2 linked regions of the Myxococcus xanthus genome follow. Each later gene encodes a partner of the first gene's protein in a complex. Links are inferred from orthologs where the notes say so. Each region holds a gene or a part of one and is shown in the gene's direction. Other genes may lie near its edges.

The links.
Region 2: the proteins of tsaD (region 1) and tsaE are in contact, whole or in part, in a crystal structure (PDB 6N9A), measured with the Thermotoga maritima proteins. The link is inferred for Myxococcus xanthus from one-to-one orthologs. Residues at the interface, in WP_004082750.1 of Thermotoga maritima: Cys10, Asp11, Arg49, His50, Leu82, Gly84, Gly135, Gly136, Glu154, Thr155, Leu156, Asp157, Asp158, Ser159, Glu162, Asp165, Lys166, Arg169, Leu170, Tyr175, Lys213, Thr214, Leu217, Tyr218, Gln221, Arg222, Asn324; in WP_004082108.1 of Thermotoga maritima: Leu37, Gly38, Lys46, Lys57, Val59, Lys60, Ser61, Thr63, Phe64, Thr65, Leu66, Met67, Val69, Pro71, Tyr82, Arg83, Leu84, Asp86, Asp88, Phe89, Asp93, Ile128, Asp130, Glu131, Arg134.

Annotation. Positions count from the first base shown.
Region 1 is NZ_CP017174.1:2,328,923-2,339,439, forward strand. What follows is about bases 5,114-7,992. They hold tsaD (tRNA (adenosine(37)-N6)-threonylcarbamoyltransferase complex transferase subunit TsaD), read left to right. Parts: upstream 5,114-5,994; coding sequence 5,995-6,990; downstream 6,991-7,992. Other genes in these bases: BHS09_RS09935 (response regulator), read left to right, coding at 5,114-5,945; rsmA (16S rRNA (adenine(1518)-N(6)/adenine(1519)-N(6))-dimethyltransferase RsmA), read left to right, coding at 7,005-7,856; BHS09_RS09950 (hypothetical protein), read right to left, coding at 7,864-7,992. Also shown: BHS09_RS39265 (J domain-containing protein), read left to right, coding at 1-2,885; more of BHS09_RS09935, read left to right, coding at 3,084-5,113; more of BHS09_RS09950, read right to left, coding at 7,993-8,142; BHS09_RS09955 (deoxynucleoside kinase), read left to right, coding at 8,353-8,997; panB (3-methyl-2-oxobutanoate hydroxymethyltransferase), read left to right, coding at 9,162-10,079; panC (pantoate--beta-alanine ligase), read left to right, coding at 10,082-10,517.
Region 2 is NZ_CP017174.1:5,341,192-5,351,829, reverse strand. Bases 1-3,000 are described here. They hold tsaE (tRNA (adenosine(37)-N6)-threonylcarbamoyltransferase complex ATPase subunit type 1 TsaE), read left to right. Parts: upstream 1-1,257; coding sequence 1,258-1,743; downstream 1,744-3,000. Other genes in these bases: BHS09_RS21910 (pentapeptide repeat-containing protein), read right to left, coding at 1,910-2,929; BHS09_RS21920 (NAD(P)H-hydrate dehydratase), read left to right, coding at 1-1,261. Outside these bases: BHS09_RS21905 (class II glutamine amidotransferase), read right to left, coding at 3,049-3,912; hutI (imidazolonepropionase), read right to left, coding at 4,003-5,268; BHS09_RS21895 (hypothetical protein), read right to left, coding at 5,272-6,027; hutU (urocanate hydratase), read right to left, coding at 6,030-7,685; BHS09_RS21885 (BON domain-containing protein), read right to left, coding at 7,794-9,011; BHS09_RS21880 (FdhF/YdeP family oxidoreductase), read left to right, coding at 9,260-10,638. UniProt on the Escherichia coli protein: Required for the formation of a threonylcarbamoyl group on adenosine at position 37 (t(6)A37) in tRNAs that read codons beginning with adenine.

The DNA of each region.
Region 1 (10,517 bases):
AGTCGCGGCTCGCAGAAGCGGCTCGTGTAGCCGAAGAAGCTCGGCTGGCGGAAGAGGCTCGACTCGAAGAAGAGCGTCGTCTGGCGGAAGAGGCTCGCCTGGCTGACGAGGCGGCGCGTCTCGCTGAAGAGGCTCGGCTCGAAGAAGAGCGTCGCTTGGCTGAAGAGGCCCATCTCGCTGAAGAGGCTCGGCTGGCTGAAGAGGCTCGGCTGGCTGAAGAGGCCCGGCTCGCTGAAGAAGCCCGTCTCGCCGAGGAAGTTCGGCTCGCGGAGGAGGCCCGCCTCGAAGAAGAGCGTCGTTTGGCGGAGGAGGCTCGGCTGGCGGAAGAGGCCCGCCTCGAAGAAGAGCGTCGTCTGGCGGAGGAGGCTCGGCTGGCGGAAGAGGCCCGCCTCGCCGAAGAGCGTCGTCTGGCGGAAGAGGCTCGTCTCGAAGAGGAGCGCCGCCTCGAAGAAGAGGCCCGTCTCGCCGAAGAAGCGCGCCTCGAAGAAGAGGCCCGTCTCGCCGAAGAAGCGCGCCTCGAAGAAGAGGCCCGTCTCGCCGAAGAAGCGCGCCTCGAAGAAGAGGCCCGCATCGCGGAAGAAGCTCGCCTCGAAGAAGAGCGCCGCCTGGCGGAAGAGGCGCAGCGTGTGGAGGCCGCTCGGCTCGAGGCAGAACGCCTGGCGGAAGAGGCGGAGCGGCTTGCGGAGGAGGCCCGTCTCGCGGAAGAGGCTCGGCTCGAGGCGGAACGCCGTGCCGAAGAAGCCCGCCTCATCGAGGAGCGCCGTCTCGCGGAGTCCGCCCGCCTTGCGAGAGAGGCCCGCCGCGCGGAGGAGATCTGGGCCGCGGAGGAGGCCCGTCTCGCCGAGGTCGCGCGCGTCGAGGCAGAAGCCCGCCAGGCCGAAGAAGCCCGCCAGGCCGAAGAACTGCGCCTGGAGGTCGAACGCCGCCGCGCCGATGCCGTCCGTCGCGGCAAGGAAGCTCGCGCCGCCGAGCAGGCCCGTCAGGCAGACGAACCCCGTCCCACCGAAGACTCCACGCAGTCCGCCTCCATCCCCGAACTCGCGGCCGCGGACGTCGAGGCCCTCACGCTTGATGTGGGCGACATCCTGCTCACCGAGCTTCCCGCTCAGCCTTCCGAGGCGGATTCCTGGGCCGGCTCCGTCCAGGACGCCGGTGCATCCGACCTGGACCTGGCCGCTCTGCCCGAAAGCGCGGACGCCCTGCGAGTCGCCCGGCAGAAGGCCCAGGCCGAGCTCCTCCACGACATGGAGGAGGCCCTGCGCCGCTCGAAGTCCCAGCCGCTCGAGCCCTGGCTCGCGGACGAGCCGCCCCAGCCGACACCGCCCACCCGGACGCACGACCGTGTCCCGGTCCAGGACGAGCAGTGGCACACCGAGGCCATCTCCCTCAGCGCTGCGTCCGACACCGAGTCGGAACTCCCGCTGCTGGAAGTCGAACCCGAGCCCGAACTCTGGGCCGTGGCCGAGCCACTGCCCGCGCCCGCGGCCCGCCCCGCCGCCGCGGGCGAACCTCCGGTCCTCACGCCTGTCGCCGAAGACGACGCGGACATCCTGCTGGAGGCGACCCCCGACGAGGAGGACGACGCCAGCTGGGCTACCCAACCGTCCGCGCCCGCGCCGCGCCCGGCCGCACCCAAGTCAGGGGACGAGGACCTCTGGCGCATCGTCGCCTTCGACAAGGACGAGGGCGCCGACACCCTGACAGCGTCGTTCGAGGCCGCGCTCCTCCAGGTCGATACGCACCTGGAGTCGCTCGTCCGCTCGGATGTCAATCAGGCGAACGTCGATTTCGACGAGCCTCCTGTCGAGGCCATTGTCGAGGCGACCATCGAACCGGTAGCACCGGATTCATCGGGGGCCTTCCCCGGTGACAACTCATGGCCAACTGGCCAGACTGACTGGGACGAGCCGTCCGGAGACCTGGACGACTGGGACTTTGACGAGGACGACGTGGCGGCAGATCCCTCCAACCCCGACGAGGCAGCAAAGCTCCGGCGGCAGCGTCTCTTGCGCCGCGCCATGGAGAACATGGGTGTCCTCGGTGGGCGCCCGACCGCCGCACCGAGCGCCACGCCCGCGCCCACGAGCGAACCCGCCGCCGCCCCGGCACCCGCGGCCTCCGAGCCTCCCCGGCCCGACGAGGCCCGCCTGGCCCAGAAGCTCGAGCAGCGCTTCGCGGACGTCCAGGCCAAGCGAGACCACTTCTACGTGCTCGGCGTTCCGCAGGACGCCACGCGCGACCAGGTGAAGACCGCCTTCCTCAACCTGGCCAAGATCTTCCATCCGGACCGCCTGCCGCCGTCGCTGCCCCACATGGCGCCGAAGATCACCGCCGTGTTCGAAGCCATCCGAGAGGCCTACGAGGTCCTCTACGACGACACCCGGCGCAAGACGTACCAGCAGAACCTCCAGGCCCAGCAGGCCCTGCCCAAGCCGCCCGCGTCCGCGCCGACCGCCCCGGTACTCCGCCCGCAGGGCCGTGCCGACAGCAACGCCGACGACCTCTACAAGATGGGCGAGGTCTTCTTCCGCAAGCGCGACTTCACCACGGCCTCCGACCACTACGACCGCGCCCACGCGCTGGACCCCAAGCCCCTGTACCTGTCCGCTCGGGCCTGGGCCATCTACATGGATCCGGCGCGCAAGGCGGACATGGCCAAGGCCAAGCAGATGATGGCGGACGCGGTGCGCGCCGATCCGAATTGTGATCGGGCGCACTACCAGCTCGGCGTCATTGCCCGGGTCGAAGGCGACATGGACCGCGCGGAGCGCTGCTTCCGCGAGGCCGTGCGCGCCAACCCCAAGCACCTGGAGGCCAACCAGGAGCTGCGGCTCATCGACATGCGCAAGAAGAACCCTCCGAAGAAGGGAGGCTTCTTCCGCTAACGCGGCAGGCCTCACACTGGGTACGGGTGCTTCAGCCCGGCCCGATTTGACTCTCCCCGCACCTGACTCGAGCCGCCTGTCCAGCAGGAGGCCAGCCAGGTTACCCACCGGCCCCAGCCATTGACACGCCTGGAAAGCGGGCAGGATGCTCCCGCGTCAGGCTCCCTGGGCCGTCTGCAGTGACGAAAGGCATGGAACGTGGCCAAGCAGCACCTGCTCCTGGTCGATGGTGACGCGAAGAGCCTCCGGGTCATGGAGGTCAGCCTGAAGAAGGCTGGCTTCTCCGTGACGACGGCCATTCACGGCAAGGATGCGCTCGAGAAGGTCCAGATCAGCCCTCCGGACCTCGTGCTCGCGGACACGAAGATGCCGGAGATGGACGGCTTCGAGCTGTGCAAGACGCTCAAGTCCGACGAGCGCTTCAAGTTCATCCCGTTCGTCTTTCTGACGAGTCAGAAGTCGGTCGAGTTCAAGGTGCGCGGCCTGGAGCTTGGCGGTGACGACTACCTGACCAAGCCGATCTACATCAAAGAGATCGTCACCCGCGTGAAGATGATCCTCCAGAAGGCGGAGAAGGAGAGGATCGAGAAGCGGGAGACGACGAAGGGTGGCTTCGCCGGCAGCCTCGCCGACATGGGCGTGGTGGACCTGGTGCAGACCTTCGAGATTGGCCGCAAGACGGGTCTCATCAACATCCAGGGCGAGCGCACCGGCACTGTCTACTTCAAGGACGGACGCGTCATCGACGCGGAGCTGGGACGGCTCAAGGGCGAGAACGCCTTCTACCGGATGCTGAACACCTTCGAGGGGCAGTTCGAGGTGCAGTTCAGCGCGCTGGACCGTCCGGAGCGCATCGAAATCTCCACGCAGGGCCTGCTGATGGAGGGCATGCGCCGCCTCGACGAGTGGGGCCGCATGCTCGAGCAGCTGCCGCCGCTCGAGACGGTGTTCGAGATCGACTACCACCAGCTCGCCGACCGCCTGTCGGAGATTCCGGACGAGGTGAACGGTCTCCTGAGGCTCTTCGACGGCAAGCGCGCGTTGAGCCGCGTGGTGGAGGACTCGGACTTCGAGGACCTGGCTGCGCTGGGCATCATCAGCAAGCTGTACTTTGAGGGCCTCATCCGCGAGCTGGGCAACGCGCCGCTGGAGCCGGTGCAGAGCAGCAAGCCTGGCATCGAGCAGTGGCTCAACACGGCCCCGCAGGCCAGCGCGACCGTGGAACCCGCGCCTCCCGCGCCGGAGAATCCGCCGCAGCCCGTTCCCGAAGCCGCCGTGCCCGAAGCGGCCCCCGAGCCCGTGGCCGCCGCGCCGGAGCCTTCCCCGCGGTCCATGCCGCAGAGCGTGCTCGCGCCTCCCGCGGGCGTGGAGGACGAGCCGGCCGCGCCGCCGCAGCCGACCGCCGCGCCTGCGCAGCCCGCCAACGTGGTCGTCTTCCACGCGCGGCCCAAGCGCTCGGACACGCCCGAGTACACGCCCGAAGTTCCGGTGGCCGAGCCGGTTCCGGAGGTCCCCGCGCAAGAGGGCTCGGCGTTCCTGGTCGAGCCGCCGCCGGCCCATCGCGCCGTGGAGCACGCGCGTCGCAGCCTGCTGCTGGACTGGAGCCGCGTGGACACCGAGGGCATCAGCGCGCCCACTACGTGGGGGCCCGGCTCTGGCTGGTCGCACACGCCGCGGGCCCATGGCGCCTCCTCTTCCTCCGCCTTCGCCGTGAGCGCGCCCGCCTTCGAGCCCGTGCCCTCGCCGCGTGCGCCCATCTTCGGTGGCGCGGCCGTGGCACCCAATCCGTTCCCGCCCGTGCCCCCGCCGACGCCGGCACCGCCGTCATCCGAGGTGACGCTGGTGAGTGGCAGCGGCTACGTGACGCCGCCCATCCCGCCGGTGCAGGTCGATGCGGAGTTCGTGGCCGAAGAGGTTCCCGCCACGTCCCAGCGCGCGCTGCCGCCCTATCCGGGCCACGGCGTGCCCGAGCTGTCCGCCGAGCCGCCCACGCCCAGCGCGCCACTGGCCAGCACGGTCGAACCGTTTCTCGCATCCCCGGTATCGGCTCCGCCTGCCGTGGAGACGCAGCCCGCCGAGCCGGCCGCCACCGCGCTCGCGACGCCGGTCGATACCGCTCCAGTGCCGTCCTCGACGCCCGTGGATGCCGCGCCCGTGACGCCCGAGGAGGCCGCCCCGGCTGCCTCCTCGAAGCCCACCGACGACGGAGTCGTCACGCCCGTGAAGTCAGCGGACGCCGCCCCTGTTGCGCCCGCGAAGCCCGCTTCTTCCGGACAGTCGGCCGAAAGGAAGCCGGCGGCGGCCACGCACGCGAATGACGCAGGCGTGGCCAACGCGGGTCGTTCCAAGCGCACCGGGCTCATCATCGGCGCGGCGGTGGTCCTCATCGGAGCGGTCGCGGCCGTCGTCGCGGGGACGGGCAGCGGTCCGTCGCAAACGCCTCCGTCGAAGCCTCCCGTGGTGGAGACGAAGGCCCCCACGAACGGCGACGCCCAGCAGACGCCGCCCCCTGAGAAGGCGCCACCGCCCGAGGATGCCACGGCCAATGCTCCCGAGACTCCGCCGGAGCCGCCCGCCGCTACGCCAGATGCGGGCGTGGCCATTGCCGAGGCGCCGAAGCCGCCCGAGGCGACGCCCACCGAGACCACCGAGACCACCACTCCGCCGGCGCCCGCCGTGGATCCGGAGGTCGAGTTCGCCACGCTGGTGAAGCAGGCGAGGGCGGCCGTCGTCAGTCAGCGGTTCCGGTCGGCGGCGGGAAGCTATCGCAAGGCGCTGGCGCTCAAGCCGACGGCCACGGAGGCGAAGGCGGGCCTGGGCATCGCGCTGGTGAACGGCTTCACCACGGACGGGGCCTACCGCGAGGCGGCCAAGCTGCTGCAGGAGGTCGTCAAGGAAGAGGCCTCCAACGCCCGTGCCTGGCTGTCGCTGGGCATGGCGCTACAGTTCACCGGGAAGAATTCCCAGGCGGCCGACGCCTACAAGCAGTACTTGTTGCTGGAACCGACGGGGTCTTCCGCCGAAGAGGTCCGCACGTTGCTCAGGGGGCTGGGCAACTGAGCGGGGGCGGCCCCACTTCCTTCATTGGCCCCCTGAGAAGTGAGCCGCCTTGCTCGTCCTAGGACTGGAAACCTCGTGTGATGAGACTGCCGCCGCCGTCGTGGAGGACGGCCGCCGCGCGTTGTCGGATGTCGTCTCCACGCAGGTGGACATCCACCGGCGGTGGGGTGGGGTGGTGCCGGAGCTGGCCAGCCGCAACCACATCGTCCAGGTGCTGCCCGTCGTCCACGAAGCGCTGACGCGGGCGAACAAGACGCTCGACGACGTGGACCTCATCGCCGTCACGTCCGGCCCCGGCCTCATCGGCGCGCTGCTGGTGGGCGTGCAGGTGGCCAAGGGCCTGAGCCTGGCGACGGGCAAGCCCTTTGTGGGCGCCAACCACCTGGAGGGCCACCTGCTGGCCATCCGGCTGCTGGAGGTGGCGCCGGAGCCGCCGTTCCTCGGGCTCGTCGTCTCCGGCGGGCACACCAGCCTCTACGAGGTGCAGGCCTACGGGCAGTACCGGCTGGTGGGCAGCACACGCGACGACGCGGCCGGCGAGGCATTTGACAAGACCGCTCGCATCCTCGGCCTGCCATATCCGGGCGGGCAGCCCATCGATCAGCTGGCGCAGCAGGGGAATCCGGAGGCCATCCGCTTCCCGCGCGCGCTGCCGGGCGACAACTTCGACGTGTCCTTCTCCGGGTTGAAGACGGCGGTGCTGCACCACGTGCAGAAGCACGGCGTGCCGCAGGGCCAGGCGCTGGCGGACCTGTGCGCGTCCTTCCAGGAGGCCGTGGCGGACGTGCTGTCGAAGAAGCTGGTGGCCGCCGCGCGCCGGTTGGGCCACAAGCAGCTGGTGCTGTGCGGCGGCGTCGCTGCGAACTCGCGGCTGCGGGCACTGTGTCAGGCGCGGGCCGAGGAGCGGGGGTTGAACATGTTCCTGCCCCCGGTGCGGCTGTGCACGGACAATGGCGCCATGATTGCGGTGGCAGGGTATGAGGCGTACCGCCGCGGCCTGCGCGGAGATTTCCGCCTCGCCGCCGACCCGGCCTGGCGCATGTAGAGGGGAGCAGACGGGTGGAATCGCCAAGAGACATCCTCAAGCGGCATGGCCTGCGCGCCAAGTACAGCTGGGGACAGAACTTCCTCGGAGACGAGGACGCGCTGGAGGCCATCGCCGACGCGCTGAACCTGCGCGCCGATGAGCCGGTGGTGGAGCTGGGCCCGGGCCTGGGCCACCTCACGCGCTTCCTGGCCGCCACCGGGGCCCGCGTCACCGCCGTGGAGCGGGACCGGGACATGGTGATGGTGCTGGAGAAGGAGGCCATCCCCGGCGTGCGCGTGGTGTCTGGCAATGCGGCCACGGTGGACTTCGCGCAGGTGGCCAATGCGCCCGACGTCGCGGTGGCGGGAAACCTCCCGTACCACCTCACCAGCCCCATTCTCTTCCGAGTGCTGGAGCAGCGGGCCCATGTCTCGCGCGCCGTCTTCACGCTCCAGAAGGAAGTCGTGGTGCGGCTCGCCGCGGAGCCCGGCAACCGTGACTACGGGCTGCTGACGGTGCTGCTGGGCATGCACTACGACGCGGACAACGTCCTCACCCTGGAGGCCTGGCGCTTCCATCCGCCCCCGAAGGTGGACTCCGCGGTGCTGCGGCTCACCCGCCGCAAGTCGCCGCGCGCGCCCATCATCGACGAGGCCCGCTTCACCCGCGTGGTGAAGGCGTCCTTCGCGCACCGGCGCAAGACGCTCATCAACTCCATCAAGTCGGACCCGACGCTCGGGACGACGGAGACGCTCATCGCCGCCCTGGAGGCCGCGGGCGTGGATCCGCAGCGCCGCGCGGAGACGCTGGCTCCCGAGGAGTTCGCCGCCATCGAGCGCGCGCTTGGCCCCGTGAAGGAGGCCCCGCCTACGCCCGCGGAGTAGGGCGCAGCTAGCGTCCGCGCATGCCCAGCGCCTGGAGCAGGCCGCCCTGCTGCTCCAGGTAGGCGAAGAACTCGGCTTCGGGGATGCGCATCCGGGCGAGCACGCCGCGGAGGATGTCCTCCACGGTGCCGTCCTGTCGGCGCTTCAGCTCCATGGCCGTCTTGAGCAGCACCACGCCGTAGAGCGGATCCGGCTCCACGGGAGGTGTGGGCGCTCGCTGGGTGGGCGTGCTCTGGCGGGCCTCTTCCAGCCGCACCACTGTTTTCGCCCTGTGTCTGCCGCTCATGTCCGGAGACCACCCCGCGCACACGCCAAGAAGTCGCGCGGACCGTAGGGGATGCGTCTCGGAGCGTCAAGGGACGCGGGCCGCCGTGGAAAATTGCCGGATTCCAGCGGCCGTGTTGTGTTATCCGCCCGCGTGCGTGGCCGCGCCTTCGCGCGATGTCTCGCGCGCGCGGTCTCAAAGCGCATTCCGCGGGCGGGAGGCCTCGGGCGGATGGACTACCGGTATATCGTGGTGGAAGGGCCCATTGGCGTGGGCAAGACGAGCCTCTCCAACATCCTCGCGGAGCGTCTGGCGGGGCGGCGCATCCTCGAAGTCGTGGAGGAGAACCCCTTCCTTTCCAGCTTCTACACGGACCGGCAGAAGTTCGCGTTCCAGACGCAGATCTTCTTCCTGCTGTCGCGCTTCCGGCAGCAGCAGGAGCTGTTCCAGCAGGACCTCTTCAGCTCGATGACGGTCAGCGACTACCTGTTCGCCAAGGACCGCATCTTCGCGCACCTCAATCTGGACGCGCACGAGCTGGCCCTCTACGAGCGCGTCTTCGAGGCGCTCGGGCCCCGCGTGGCCAAGCCGGACCTGGTCATCTATCTCCAGGCCCGACTGGACGTGCTCCTGCACCGCATCAAGAAGCGCGGCCGGGAGTTCGAGCGCAAGTTCGACCCCACGTACCTGGAGGGGCTCGTCCACTCCTACAACAACTTCTTCTTCCACTACACGGACACGCCGCTCCTCGTCGTGGATACCTCGGACATCGACTTCGTGAATGTCGAGGCAGACAGGGAAGACCTGCTTGCCACCATCCGGAAAGCGAAGCCGGGGACGCAGCATTACGTTCCGAAGGCTTCCCGCCGGGGCTGAAAGTCAGGCTCCTGGTGGGACGTCCGCCTTCAATGCCCCCACGGCAGGCGCGGGGGCGTTAGAGTGCGGTGGCGGGCCCAGGGCTCCCGGCGATCCCCTGAGGGGACGGCGAGGCGCGAATGGACCCGTCAGGCCGTTCAACCCGTAGCCATAGGAGGTGAACCGTGAAGGACAAGGTCACCATCCACACACTGAAGCGCTTCAAGCAGATCGGTCAGAAGATCTGCATGGTCACCGCTTACGACGCCACGTTCGCCCACATCCTCGAAGAGGCAGGCGCGGACGTACTGCTGATAGGCGACTCGCTAGGCATGGTCATCCAGGGGCATGACTCCACGCTGCCGGTGACGATGGACCAGATGGTCTACCACACGGCCGCCGTGGCCCGTGGCGCGCGCCGGGCGCACGTCGTGGCCGACCTGCCCTTCATGAGCTACCAGGTGTCGAACCAGGAAGCGGTCCGCAACGCGGGCCGGCTGGTGGCGGAAGGCGGCGCGGGCAGCATCAAGATGGAGGGCGGCGCCGAGTTCGCGGACACGGTGCGGGCCATCGTCCGCGCGAGCATCCCCGTCATGGGACACCTGGGGCTGACGCCGCAGTCCGTCCACAAGATGGGCGGCTATGTCGTCCAGGGCCGTGGCGATGACCAGGCGCGGCAGATTCTGGACGATGCGCTGGCGCTGGAGCAGGCCGGGGCCTACGCGCTGGTGCTGGAAGGCGTGCCCATGGACCTGGCGCGCACCGTGACGCAGCGCCTGTCCATCCCCACCATCGGCATTGGCGCCGGCGTGGACTGTGATGGCCAGGTTCTCGTCTGCTACGACCTGCTGGGCATGAACCCGGACTTCAAGCCGAAGTTCGTGAAGCGCTACGCCAACCTCCACGGCTCGATTACGGATGCCGCGGGCACGTACTTCGCGGAGGTCCGCAAGGGCGCGTTCCCGGACGAGGAGCACTCCTTCAAGGCGAACAAGAACATCCGGCTGGCGACGGGGGCTCCGGCTCCGGCGGCCCGGGTGGAGCCATCCGCGCCCACCGAGGATGGCGAGAAGATGGGCCCCGTCTACGGGAGACCCGCCTAGTCATGGCTCCCGCCGTCCTGAAAACCGTTGAGGACGTGAAGGACTGGACGGCGGGGCTGCGCCGGGAGGGGCACCGGCTCGCGCTGGTGCCCACCATGGGCTTCCTGCACGAGGGTCACCTCTCGCTCATTCGCGAGGGGCGGCGCCGCGCGGACGTGGTGGCCGTGTCCATCTTCGTGAACCCCACGCAGTTCGGGCCGCGGGAGGACTTGTCCCGCTACCCCCGGGACTACGAGGGTGACGTCGCCAAGTGCATCAGCGCGGGCGCGCAGGCCATCTTCGCGCCCGCGGGCCCGGAGGTGATGTACCCGCAGGGCTACCAGACGTACGTGGAGGTGACGGACGTCAGCCAGGGCCTGTGCGGGGCCCGGCGTCCGGGGCACTTCCGCGGGGTGGCCACCGTCGTCACGAAGCTGCTGACGCTGTTCCGCCCGGAGG
Region 2 (10,638 bases), 3.0 Mb from region 1 along the record:
GCGCCGGAACTTGGAGGCGGTGAAGGGTTTCGGTGTGACGCCGCGCGCGCTGGAGGTCGTGGTGCCGCCCGGGCGGGGCGACGTGGTGGTGGATGCGCTCTTTGGTACGGGCTTGAGCCGCGCGCCCGCTGGGGCCTTCGCGGACGCCGTGGCGGCGATTCGCGGCTGGCGGGCCGCGGGGGCGAAGGTGGTGGCGGCGGATGTGCCGTCCGGGCTCCAGAGCGACACGGGGGAGCCTTTCTCTCCGTGTGTGGAGGCGGATGCCACCGTGGCCTTCGGCTTCCTCAAGCCGGGGCAGGTGCTGGAGCCGGGGGCCTCGCTGTGTGGCCGCGTGCACCAGGTGGACATCGGCATGGGGGGCGAGTCCTCGAAGGAGGTCTCCGGTCCCGAGCTCTTCGTGGTGGAGGAGGCGGACGCGCGGCGCACGCTGCCGGTGCGCAAGGCGGACTCCCACAAGGGGACCTTCGGCCACGTCCTGGTGGTGGCGGGGAGCCGGGGGAAGACGGGGGCCGCGGCCCTGGTGGCGAAGGCGGCGCTGCGCTCAGGCGCGGGGCTCGTGACGGTGGCGGCTCGCGCGGACGCGCTGGACACCATCCAGGCGCATTCGGCGGAAATCATGGGCATCCCGCTGGAGGCTTCCGGGCCGCTGGGCATGGGTGACCTGGACGCGCTGGTGGCGGCGGCGGAGGGGAAGGATGCGCTCGTCATCGGGCCGGGGATTCCTCGGGGCCCGGAGACGGGGGCGCTGATTGGCGAGCTGTTGTCGCGCGTGGAGGTGCCCGCGGTGCTGGATGCGGACGCGCTCAATGCGGTGGCCACGGACTTGTCGGTGCTGCGCCGGGCGAAGGGGCCAGTGGTGATGACGCCGCACCCGGGAGAGATGGCCCGGCTGACGGGCAAGTCCACGAAGGAAGTCCAAGCGCACCGGCTGGACGTGGCGCGGCAGTTCTCCGAGGGGCTTCAGGTGACGCTCGTGCTGAAGGGGGACCGGACGCTGACGAGTGGCGCGGATGGACGCGTGTACCTCAACACCACGGGCAACCCGGGCATGGCGACGGGTGGCTCGGGGGACGTCCTGTCCGGGATTTGTGGCGCGTTCCTGGCTCAGTCGCTTCCAGTGCCCTCGGCCATCTGGACGGCGGTGTACGCGCACGGGCTCGCTGGGGACCTGGCGGCGGCGAAGCGCGGGCAACTGGGATTGGTTGCAGGGGACATCGTGGAGCAGGGGCTGTGCGAGGTGTGGCTGCGGTGGGAACGATGAGCACGGAAGCGTCGGCTGCGCGTGTGCGGACGGTACGGCTGGAGTCTCCCGAGGAGACGCACCGGCTGGGTGTGCGCCTGGGTGAGTTGCTGGAGCCCGGTGACTTCGTGGGGCTGATTGGCGACCTGGGCGCGGGAAAGACGCACCTGGTGCGAGGAGTGGCGGACGGGGCGAACGTTCCTCGCTCCGAGGTGGCGAGCCCCACGTTCGCGATTGTGTATCCGTATTCGGGACGCATCCCGCTGTACCACGCGGACCTGTACCGGCTGACGGACTACGACGACCTGTACGCCACGGGCTTCCTGGACCTGGAAGGCACCGAGAGCGCGATGCTGGTGGAGTGGCTGGACAAGATTCCGCAGGCTGCGCCGCGTGACTACCTGCGCGTCACGCTGAAGCACGCGGGCGGCGAGGCACGCGAGCTGATGGCGGAGGCGTTTGGTGTACGGCCTGCGGCGTTGCTTGACGCGTGGATGGGCTGACTCGAAGCGGGGTACCGGACTCCCATCAGGCAGGCCCTGCCTCCCTGGGCGGTCTGAGCGCGTGCTGTTCGGAAATGTCGGGGGTTTTGGCGGCGGCGAAAGTCCCGACATTTCCGAACAGGAGCTGCTCAATCTCAATCGGGGCCCCGCCGCCCGCGTGGCCTGTTCACGTTTTGGCGCTGCCTCCGCGTAACCACTGTTCCTGGACCTTCAGGGGGGCGAAGGCTTGCAGTTGTCTCAGCCAGCGGTGAGCCTGGCAGGTGTGGTGCCCGGAGTGGGGCTCGCGTAAGCCGAGCACGTTGCGTCCAACGGTCGCCGCCCACTCCAGGCTCTCTCGGATGTTGTTCCGTCGCGGCAACTCATGATGCATGAGTCGCTCGCGTACCCGGTCATCGCAGGATGGATCGCGGAGCACCGCGGCCACCGTGAGCTGAGGGTGGACCCAGCTCCCTTCATCGATCCGCGCCCAGAGCGCCGCCAACGTGACCTCGTCGGCTCCCGCTAGCACGATGCCTGCAGCCGCCATCAGCACGATGCGCCAGTTCTTCTCGTGCAGAATGGCGCGCAGCTCCGACTGGACGTCCGTGCTGGCCTCTATCGCGGCCTCCACGTGGAGCAGAACCTGCCTGTTCGACATGTGGAGAAGGTCCATGATGCCGCCGGGCACCAGGAGCGGCTCGATGAATGAGGGGAATCCGGCACGACGAGCAATCTCGGCCAGGTGTTGGCTCGTGACGGGATACGTTCGTGGCGGATTCCATTGGACGCAAGTGAGGAGTGCGCCTTCCAGGTCGCAGAGGAACAACCTCGCGTCACGCAGGTCCGCGTTGCGGAGGTCCGCGTTCAGCAAGATGGTCTGTTCGAGCTGAGCGCCTCGAAACCGGGCTCGGCGGAAGGAACTCCCCGTCAAGTTGGACGCCGTGAGCCGGGTGCCTTCCAGCTGAGCGTCATCCCATTGAGTACCTAACGCGACACACGCGTGGAGGCTCGCGTGGTTCAGCCGGGCGAGCCGGAGCGATGCGCCCGTGAGTGTTGCCAGGTCGAGCTGGGCGTACTCCAGCCCGCTGCCATCGAGCCTCGCCCCCTCCAGCCGCGCGCGCACCAAGTCTGCGGATGCCAGGTCCTGCCCTGACAAGTCGATGCCTCGGAGGTCTCTTGGGTTGTCACCCAGCTCGGAGGTTGCCACGAAACCGCTCAAGGCCTCGGGCCAGTTGCCCCGCAGCCCCATTTGCAGGAACTCCGAGCGCCGCCGCTGACCGTCGGCCGTCTGCCACCGTTCGATGAGTTCGGCGCGCAGCGGAGGCCTCAGGCCACGCCGCGCGACGTGTCCGGCTTCACGGCGGGGAAGAGGTCCGGACCCGCGAGTTCCGGCACGCGCCAGTGGTGGAACACGAGGTTCGCGTCCACGCCGATGACGTCCTCTTCGGCCACCGGTGCCCAGTACGGCCCGCCACACAGTGACTCACTGGCCACGACGAGCTGCTCCAGCTTCGTTCCTGGCGCCGGCAGCGTCGACACGTCGTCGCGCGACGAGCCCGTGGACACGAACAGCGTTCGGTTGCGCCGCGAGGCCACCATCAGCTCGCCGTCGGACACGAGGAAGTTCATCGCCGAGCGGCCATCCTGATTCGCGGCATCCGTGATGGCGGCCACCAGCGTCATCGTCTCCGCCAGCGCGCGCGCCACGGCCTCCACCGGAACCTGCCGGTCAATCGGATGCCGGGCCGCCAGGCGGGTGAGGAACAGGTAGAAGCACCGCTCGCTATCGGTGGTGCCCTGGATGTTCGTCCGAAGGCTCGGGCAGATGAGCGATTCCACGGCAGCCCGGTGCTGCGCGAACTCCCGCACCGTACCGTTGTGTACGAACGCCCAGCGGCCATGGAGGAAGGGGTGCGAGTTGCGCAGCTCCACCGCGCCCACCGAAGCGAGGCGGATGTGCGCCACCACCGTGTGGGAGGACACCCGGCTGCTCACCCGCTCGAAGTCCGGGTCACTGTGGGCGGGCCCCACACCGTGCGCAACCACCGGCGCCTGCTCGGCGCCGTAGGCCGCGATGCCCCATCCATCCTTGTGCTCGCGCGACTGGATGAGGAGCGAGTTCTTCTCCGTCACCAAGGAGGGGTGCACGGCGGCGGGAATCGCTGAACGGAATCCAAATAGTCGGCACATGGCTAGCAACGAATACTCTTAACGTCCGGCCCTGACGGATGTCGTCCCGTCTTTATCCACTCGGAGCCGCTGTGTCTCTGCGACGCCGGTTCACGCGCAGCCTTCCATCTGCTGCCGGACAGCGATGCGTCCGGCCTTCACGACCACTCGCGCGTGCGCTACCCCTAGATGGTAGGGCAGATGGCGGTACGAAGCACAGCTGAAGACCACCAGGTCGCCCGGGTCACCCACGGTCAGCCTGCCGTGCTGTTGCAGTCCCAAGGACACCGCCGCGCCACGGGTGGCTCCCCAATACGCCTCTGCCGCAGTAAGCCCGTTTTCCAGGCACGCAAGTCCCAGCGCCAGCGCTGTGTTTTCACTCATGGCGGAACCGGGGTTGACGTTGGTACCCAAAGCGACGTTGAGCCCCGCATCGCGGATGCGGCGTCCAGGCGCGTAGGGCCGCATGCGCAGGAACAGCGTGGAGGTGGGAACGAGCACCGCCGTGACGTTGGCGTCCGCCAGCGCCTTGAGTCCCGCGTCCGTCACCTGCTCCAGGTGGTCCGCCGTGGCGGCGCCCAGCTCCGCGGCGAGCTCGGAGGCACCACACGCGGTGAGCTGGTCCGCATGCAGCCGCGGCACCATTCCCAGTGCCCGGCCCGCGCTCAAGATGCGGCGCGCCTCGTCCACGGTGAAGGCGCTGTCTTCCACGAAGACGTCACAGAAGCGCGCCAGCCCCTCGCGCGCGACGGCGGGGAGAATCTCCTGGATGCACAGCCGCACGTAGTCCTCGCGCTTGCCGCGATACTCCTCCGGCACGGCGTGCGCGCACAGCAGCGTGGGGACCAGCTCAAGCGGCGTCAGCGTTCCGAGCCGCCGCACCGCGCGCAGCATCTTCAGCTCCGTCTCCAGGTCGAGCCCGTAGCCGCTCTTCACCTCCGCCGTCGTCACGCCCTGCTCCAACAGGCGCTTCGTGCGGGGGAGGGCGAGCCGCACCAGCTCGTCCTCGCTCGCGGCCCGCGTGGCCCGCACCGTGCCGGCGATGCCACCGCCCGCCTTGGCAATCTCCAGGTAGGTGGCGCCCTGGTTGCGCAGGTCGAACTCCGCCGAGCGCTCACCGGCGAAGACGAGGTGCGTGTGCGGGTCCACGAAGCCGGGGCCCACGAAGCCACCCTGGGCGTCCACCACCTCGGTGTCAGGGCCCACCGCGCTCGAGGGAAGCTCCGCCTCGGGGCCGACGTAGGCGATGCGGCCTCCTCGCACACCCACCACGGCGCCAGGGCGCGGCGTGAGGGCGTCCTCCGCGCGCTCGCGGTGCGAGCCTTCCACCGTCAGCACTTCGGAGGTGTTGCGCACCAGCAGGTCCAGCACGTCCATGTCTCAACGTCCTCCGCGTGCGCCCATGATGGGCACGTTCCAGCTCACACCCTTGCCAACCTTCGCGCGGCCAAACCCGCCCGACAGCTCGAAGTCGTTCATTCCGCCCCAGGAGACGCGCGCCGCCACCACGCCGCCGTAATACAACGCTTGTTCGTTGCGCCCGTGCGACGCCACCGTGTGCCACGACGCGAAGGGCACCAGGCCAATGGACACGTTCTTCTCCGGCTGCATCGTGAGCGCGCACGACACCTCCGCGCCGAAGATGCTGCCCGGCCCGCCGCGCGGGGTGCCTAGCCCGAAATCAGAGGCGCCTCGCAGCGACAACGCCGGGGCCAGGCCCAGCTGCTCCGAGCCCACGTAGTACGAGGCCCCGGCGTACAGCCCGTACCCGGGCAGCGGGATGGGCAGGAGGAACTCGCCCTGAAGTCCGGTGTGCAGGTGCAGCCGCTCGGACAGGGGCACCGTCAGGGCCGCGTCGAACGCCACGCCCCACTGCTGCGTGGAGAAGCTCGACTCGTTTCCCCGAAAGCTGTTTCCCGTTCCGACGCCGGCCTGCGTCCCCGCGATGGGCGCGCTCAGCCGGGGGCCGGAGCGCATGCCGACCTGCATGACGTTGCGGTCCGGCGCCCCGGGCCCCATCCGCATCACCATGGGGCCCATCGCCGTGGGGGCGCACCCCGTCAGTCCCACGACGGCGGCGCCCCACAGTCCGACCCCTGCCGCGCACAAGCGCTTCACTGCGGCCTCCTGCTTCATCTTCAGGTGGTGATGCCGGGAATCTTCACGCCGCGCTCTTTCGCCACCTCGATGGCCTCCGGGTAGCCCGCGTCCGCGTGGCGCAGCACGCCCATGCCGGGGTCGCTGGTGAGCACGCGCTCGATGCGGCGCGCGGCCTCCGCCGTCCCGTCCGCGACGATGACCTGACCGGCGTGCAGCGAGTAGCCCATGCCCACGCCGCCGCCGTGGTGGAAGGACACCCATGAGGCGCCGTTCACCGCGTTCACCAGCGCGTTGAGGATGGGCCAGTCCGCCACCGCGTCCGTGCCGTCCTTCATCGCCTCCGTCTCGCGGTTGGGCGACGCCACCGAGCCACAGTCCAGGTGGTCCCGGCCGATGACGATGGGCGCCTTCACCTCGCCCTTGCGCACCAGTTCGTTGAACGCGAGGCCCGCCTTGGCGCGCTCGCCATACCCCAGCCAGCAGATGCGCGAGGGCAGGCCCTGGAACGCCACGCGCTCCTCGGCCATGTTCAGCCAGCGCTGGAGCGAGGCCTTCTGGGGGAACAGCTCGCGCACCACGCGGTCGGTGACGCGGATGTCCTCCGGGTCGCCGGAGAGCGCCACCCAGCGGAAGGGCCCCATGCCCTCGCAGAAGAGGGGACGGATGTAGGCGGGGACGAAGCCGGGGAACTCGAAGGCGTTCTCCATGCCGCCCAGCTCCGCCTGGCCGCGCAGGTTGTTGCCGTAGTCGAAGACGTGGCTGCCGGCCTTCTGGAAGTCGTTCATCGCCTGCACGTGCATCATCATCGACTCGCGCGCGCGGCGGACGTACGTCTCCGGATCCCGCTGGCGCAGCTCGGCGGCGGCCTCCAGCGACAGGTCCGTGGGGATGTAGCCGTTGAGCGGGTCATGGGCGCTCGTCTGGTCCGTGACGAGGTCCGGCTTGATGCCGCGGCGGTACAGCTCGCGGAACACCGACGCCGCGTTGCCGATGACGGCGATGGAGCGGCCCACGCGCTTCTCCTGGGCGTCCTTTACCAGGGCTAGCGCTTCATCCAGGTCCTTGGCGACGACGTCCAGGTAGCGCGTCTCCACGCGGCGGCGAGCGCGAGTGGGGTCGATCTCCACGCCGAGGAATACCGCGTTGTTCATGGTGGCGGCCAGCGGCTGCGCGCCACCCATGCCACCCAGACCGCCGGAGAGGATGAGGCGGCCCGCCAGGTCGTCGGTGCCGAAGTGGAAGCGGCCGGCGGCGGCGAAGGTCTCGTAGGTGCCCTGGAGGATGCCCTGCGTGCCGATGTAGATCCACGAGCCCGCGGTCATCTGGCCGTACATCATCAGGCCCTTCTTCTCCAACTCGTGGAAGTGCTCCCAGTTGGCCCAGCGGCCCACGAGGTTGGAGTTGGCGATGAGCACTCGCGGCGCGTCCGGGTGCGTGCGGAAGATGCCCACGGGCTTGCCGGACTGGACGAGCAGGGTCTCATCGTCGCCCAGGTTCTGGAGGCTCGACACGATGCGGTCGAAGGAGGGCCAGTCGCGGGCGGCCTTGCCGGTGCCGCCGTAGACGACGAGGTCCTCGGGGCGCTCGGCGACGTCCGGGTCGAGGTTGTTCATCAACATCCGGAGCGCGGCCTCCTGGACCCAGCCCTTGCAGGACAGGGTGGAACCGTGGGGGGCGCGGATGACGCGGGACATGAACGGACTCCTAGAGTGTGGCGGACGGAAAGGCCCGGCACACTACCTGAACCAGCGTGCTTCCGGGCCACCGCGATGTCCGCGTCGCGCCGCGTCGCGTCTGCCGCGTCACGAATGCAGCGTGTCGTCGTCGGAGGCGTCCATACCCGGAGTCTGGACGGGGCTGCGTGACGCGGGCCGGTCCACGACGCCGTCCTCGCGGTCGATGCGAATGTCGTTGATGACCTCCTTCACCCCCAGCACGTCCCGGGCGAGCGCTTCCGTCGCGTGTCGTTCATCCTGGCTGCGCACCACGCCGGCCAGCAGCACCACGCCGTCCCGCACGCGGATGTCCACGTCCTCGGCGTCCACCCAGCTTTGCATCAGCCGGTCGCAGAGGTCCGACAGGATTCGCTCGCTGGAGCGCCGGTAGCCTCGCGGCGCGCGTCCCCGGGGTGGCGCCCTCACAGGGCCTTCGGGCCGGTAGCGCCCACCCGAGAAGCCACCTTGCCCCAGATCGTGGTCGTCCGGCCGTGACGGACTGGTGGCGTACCCATCCCACGGTGGCGCCATGTTCTCCACACCAGGGCCGTGGCCCGCGGGCTGTGTGCCCCCGTAGCGGACATCCGTTTCGGCCATGCGTCCGGCGGCGCGCCAGGGCCGGCCCCGGTCCATGCCGCCCGCTTCCCGTCGTCGGCGCTCGTGGGCGTCGTCGGCGCCTCGGTGGCCATGGTGCCTTCCGCCGTGCCCCCGGCGCTCTGGCCTCTCGTGTCCGCCCCGGCGTCCTACCTCCGTCCCCACGTCCTCCAGGACGCCGAGGTAGGGAGGCTCCAGGCGCCAGTCTTCCTCGACTTCGCGGAACGTGCCGCTCGGGCTGTAGCCGGGCCGTCTGGCGATGCGCTCCGGGTCGAAGTTCCGGGCGCGGCGGTCCAGCTCCCGGTCCAGGTCGAAGTCGCGGCCATACTCCCGGCCCTGGTCCAGGGCGCGCGCGGCGCGTCCGAAGTCCACGTCTTGTTGGTAGTCGCGTGTGTCCCGGTCCCTCGCCGCGTCCCGGAAGTGCCGCTCGCTGTCGAAGGAGCGTGGAAACGCATCATCCTCGGAGGCCCAACCGCCTCGGCGGTGGTGGCCCCGGTGCGGATCGCCCCGTCGTCGCTCGGCGCCGGCGTCGTCCCGCTCGAAGTCGCCCCTGCGTTCGGACCCGCGCTCGTAGCCGTGCTCATCATCCCTGGCCGGGGCGCGGGCCCAGGTGTCCCTCGGATGGGTGTGTTCGTCCTCCCAGCCCCTCGAGGGCCGCTGCTCCCGCTCCCTGTCTCCCCATCGCCGGTCGTCATCGCGCCTGCCGTTCATCTGGATGGCCTCCTCTCGTTAAGCGTTCGCCCAGGGCCTGTCTCCTGACGTTCTGGACCGCGAGCGCTGCTGGCAATGCAGGCAGGCCCCGCCAGGGGCTCGGCCGGGCATGGGGGCCCTGGAGTGGCCGCCGTATGCCGGGGGAGGCGCCAGTCGTTCCATGAGCGTTCCCGCGCGGCCAGAGCGCGGTAGAGTCCCCTGCCGCGACCAGCCAGCCAGCCGGCCGCGCGATGCCTGGAGGGAGTGCCATGGACGACGGGAGCCGGAACGCACAGGGGCCTGGCGCGCAAGCGTCGTCCGCGCTCGCGAAGGCAACGCCCTGCGCCCAGCCTCCCGAGGAGGCCCATGGCCCTTCCGTGGGGCCCGTCGCGACGGTGGCGGGCGGCATCCCCGCCGTCATCTCCGCCATGCGGCACGTCTACGGTGAGATGGACGTGGTGCGCGGGACGAAGCTGCTGCTCAAGGTGAATCAGAAGGAGGGCTTCGACTGCCCCGGCTGTGCGTGGCCCGACCCGGGGCACCGCTCCATGGCGGAGTTCTGTGAGAACGGCGCCAAGGCGGTGGCGGAAGAGGCCATGGCCGCGCGGGCGACGCCGGAGTTCTTCCGTCAATGGAGCGTGGCGGACCTCTCCCTCCAGACGGACCATTGGCTGGGCAAGCAGGGCCGGCTGACGCACCCGATGGTGCTCCGCGAAGGCGCCACGCACTACGAGCCCCTGTCCTGGGACGAAGCCTTCGCGCTGGTGGCCGAGGAGCTGAACGCGCTCGACACGCCAGACGCCGCGAGCTTCTACACGTCTGGCCGCACCAGCAACGAGGCGGCGTTCCTCTACCAGCTCTTCGTGCGGCAGTTCGGCACCAACAACCTGCCGGATTGTTCGAACATGTGCCACGAGTCGAGCGGCTCGGCGCTCAACGAGACGGTGGGCATCGGCAAGGGCACCGTCACGCTGGAGGACTTCGACAAGGCGGATGCCATCTTCGTCATCGGGCAGAACCCGGGGACGAACCATCCGCGCATGTTGTCGTCGCTCGAGGCCGCCGCACGCCGGGGCTGCCAGATTGTCAGCATCAACCCGCTGCCGGAGACGGGGCTCAACCGCTTCAAGCACCCGCAGGACGTGCTGCACCTCATCGGGCCCGGGACGGCGCTCAACTCCCTGTTCGTTCAGGTCCGCATCAACGGCGACGCCGCGCTGCTCCAGGGCATCGCCAAGGCGCTGTTCGAGATGGAGGACGCGAACCCCGGCTCGGTGGTGGCCAAGGGCTTCATCGACGACAAGACGCTGGGCTTCGAGGCCTACGCGGCCCACATGCGCGCGGTCAAGTGGGAGGACGTCGAGGAGGGGAGTGGGGTGCCGCGCGCGCAGGTGCTCGCGGCGGCGGAAATCCTCGCGCGCTCCGAGCGCACCATCTTCTGCTGGGCCATGGGGCTGACGCAGCACCGCAACGGCGTGGCGTGCATTCAGGAGATCGTCAACCTGACGCTGCTGCGCGGCGGTATCGGCAAGCCGGGCGCGGGCCTGTGCCCGGTGCGCGGTCACAGCAACGTGCAGGGCGACCGCACCATGGGCATCTGGGAGAAGCCGCCCGAGGCCCTGTTGACGGCGCTGTCCCGGGAGTTCGG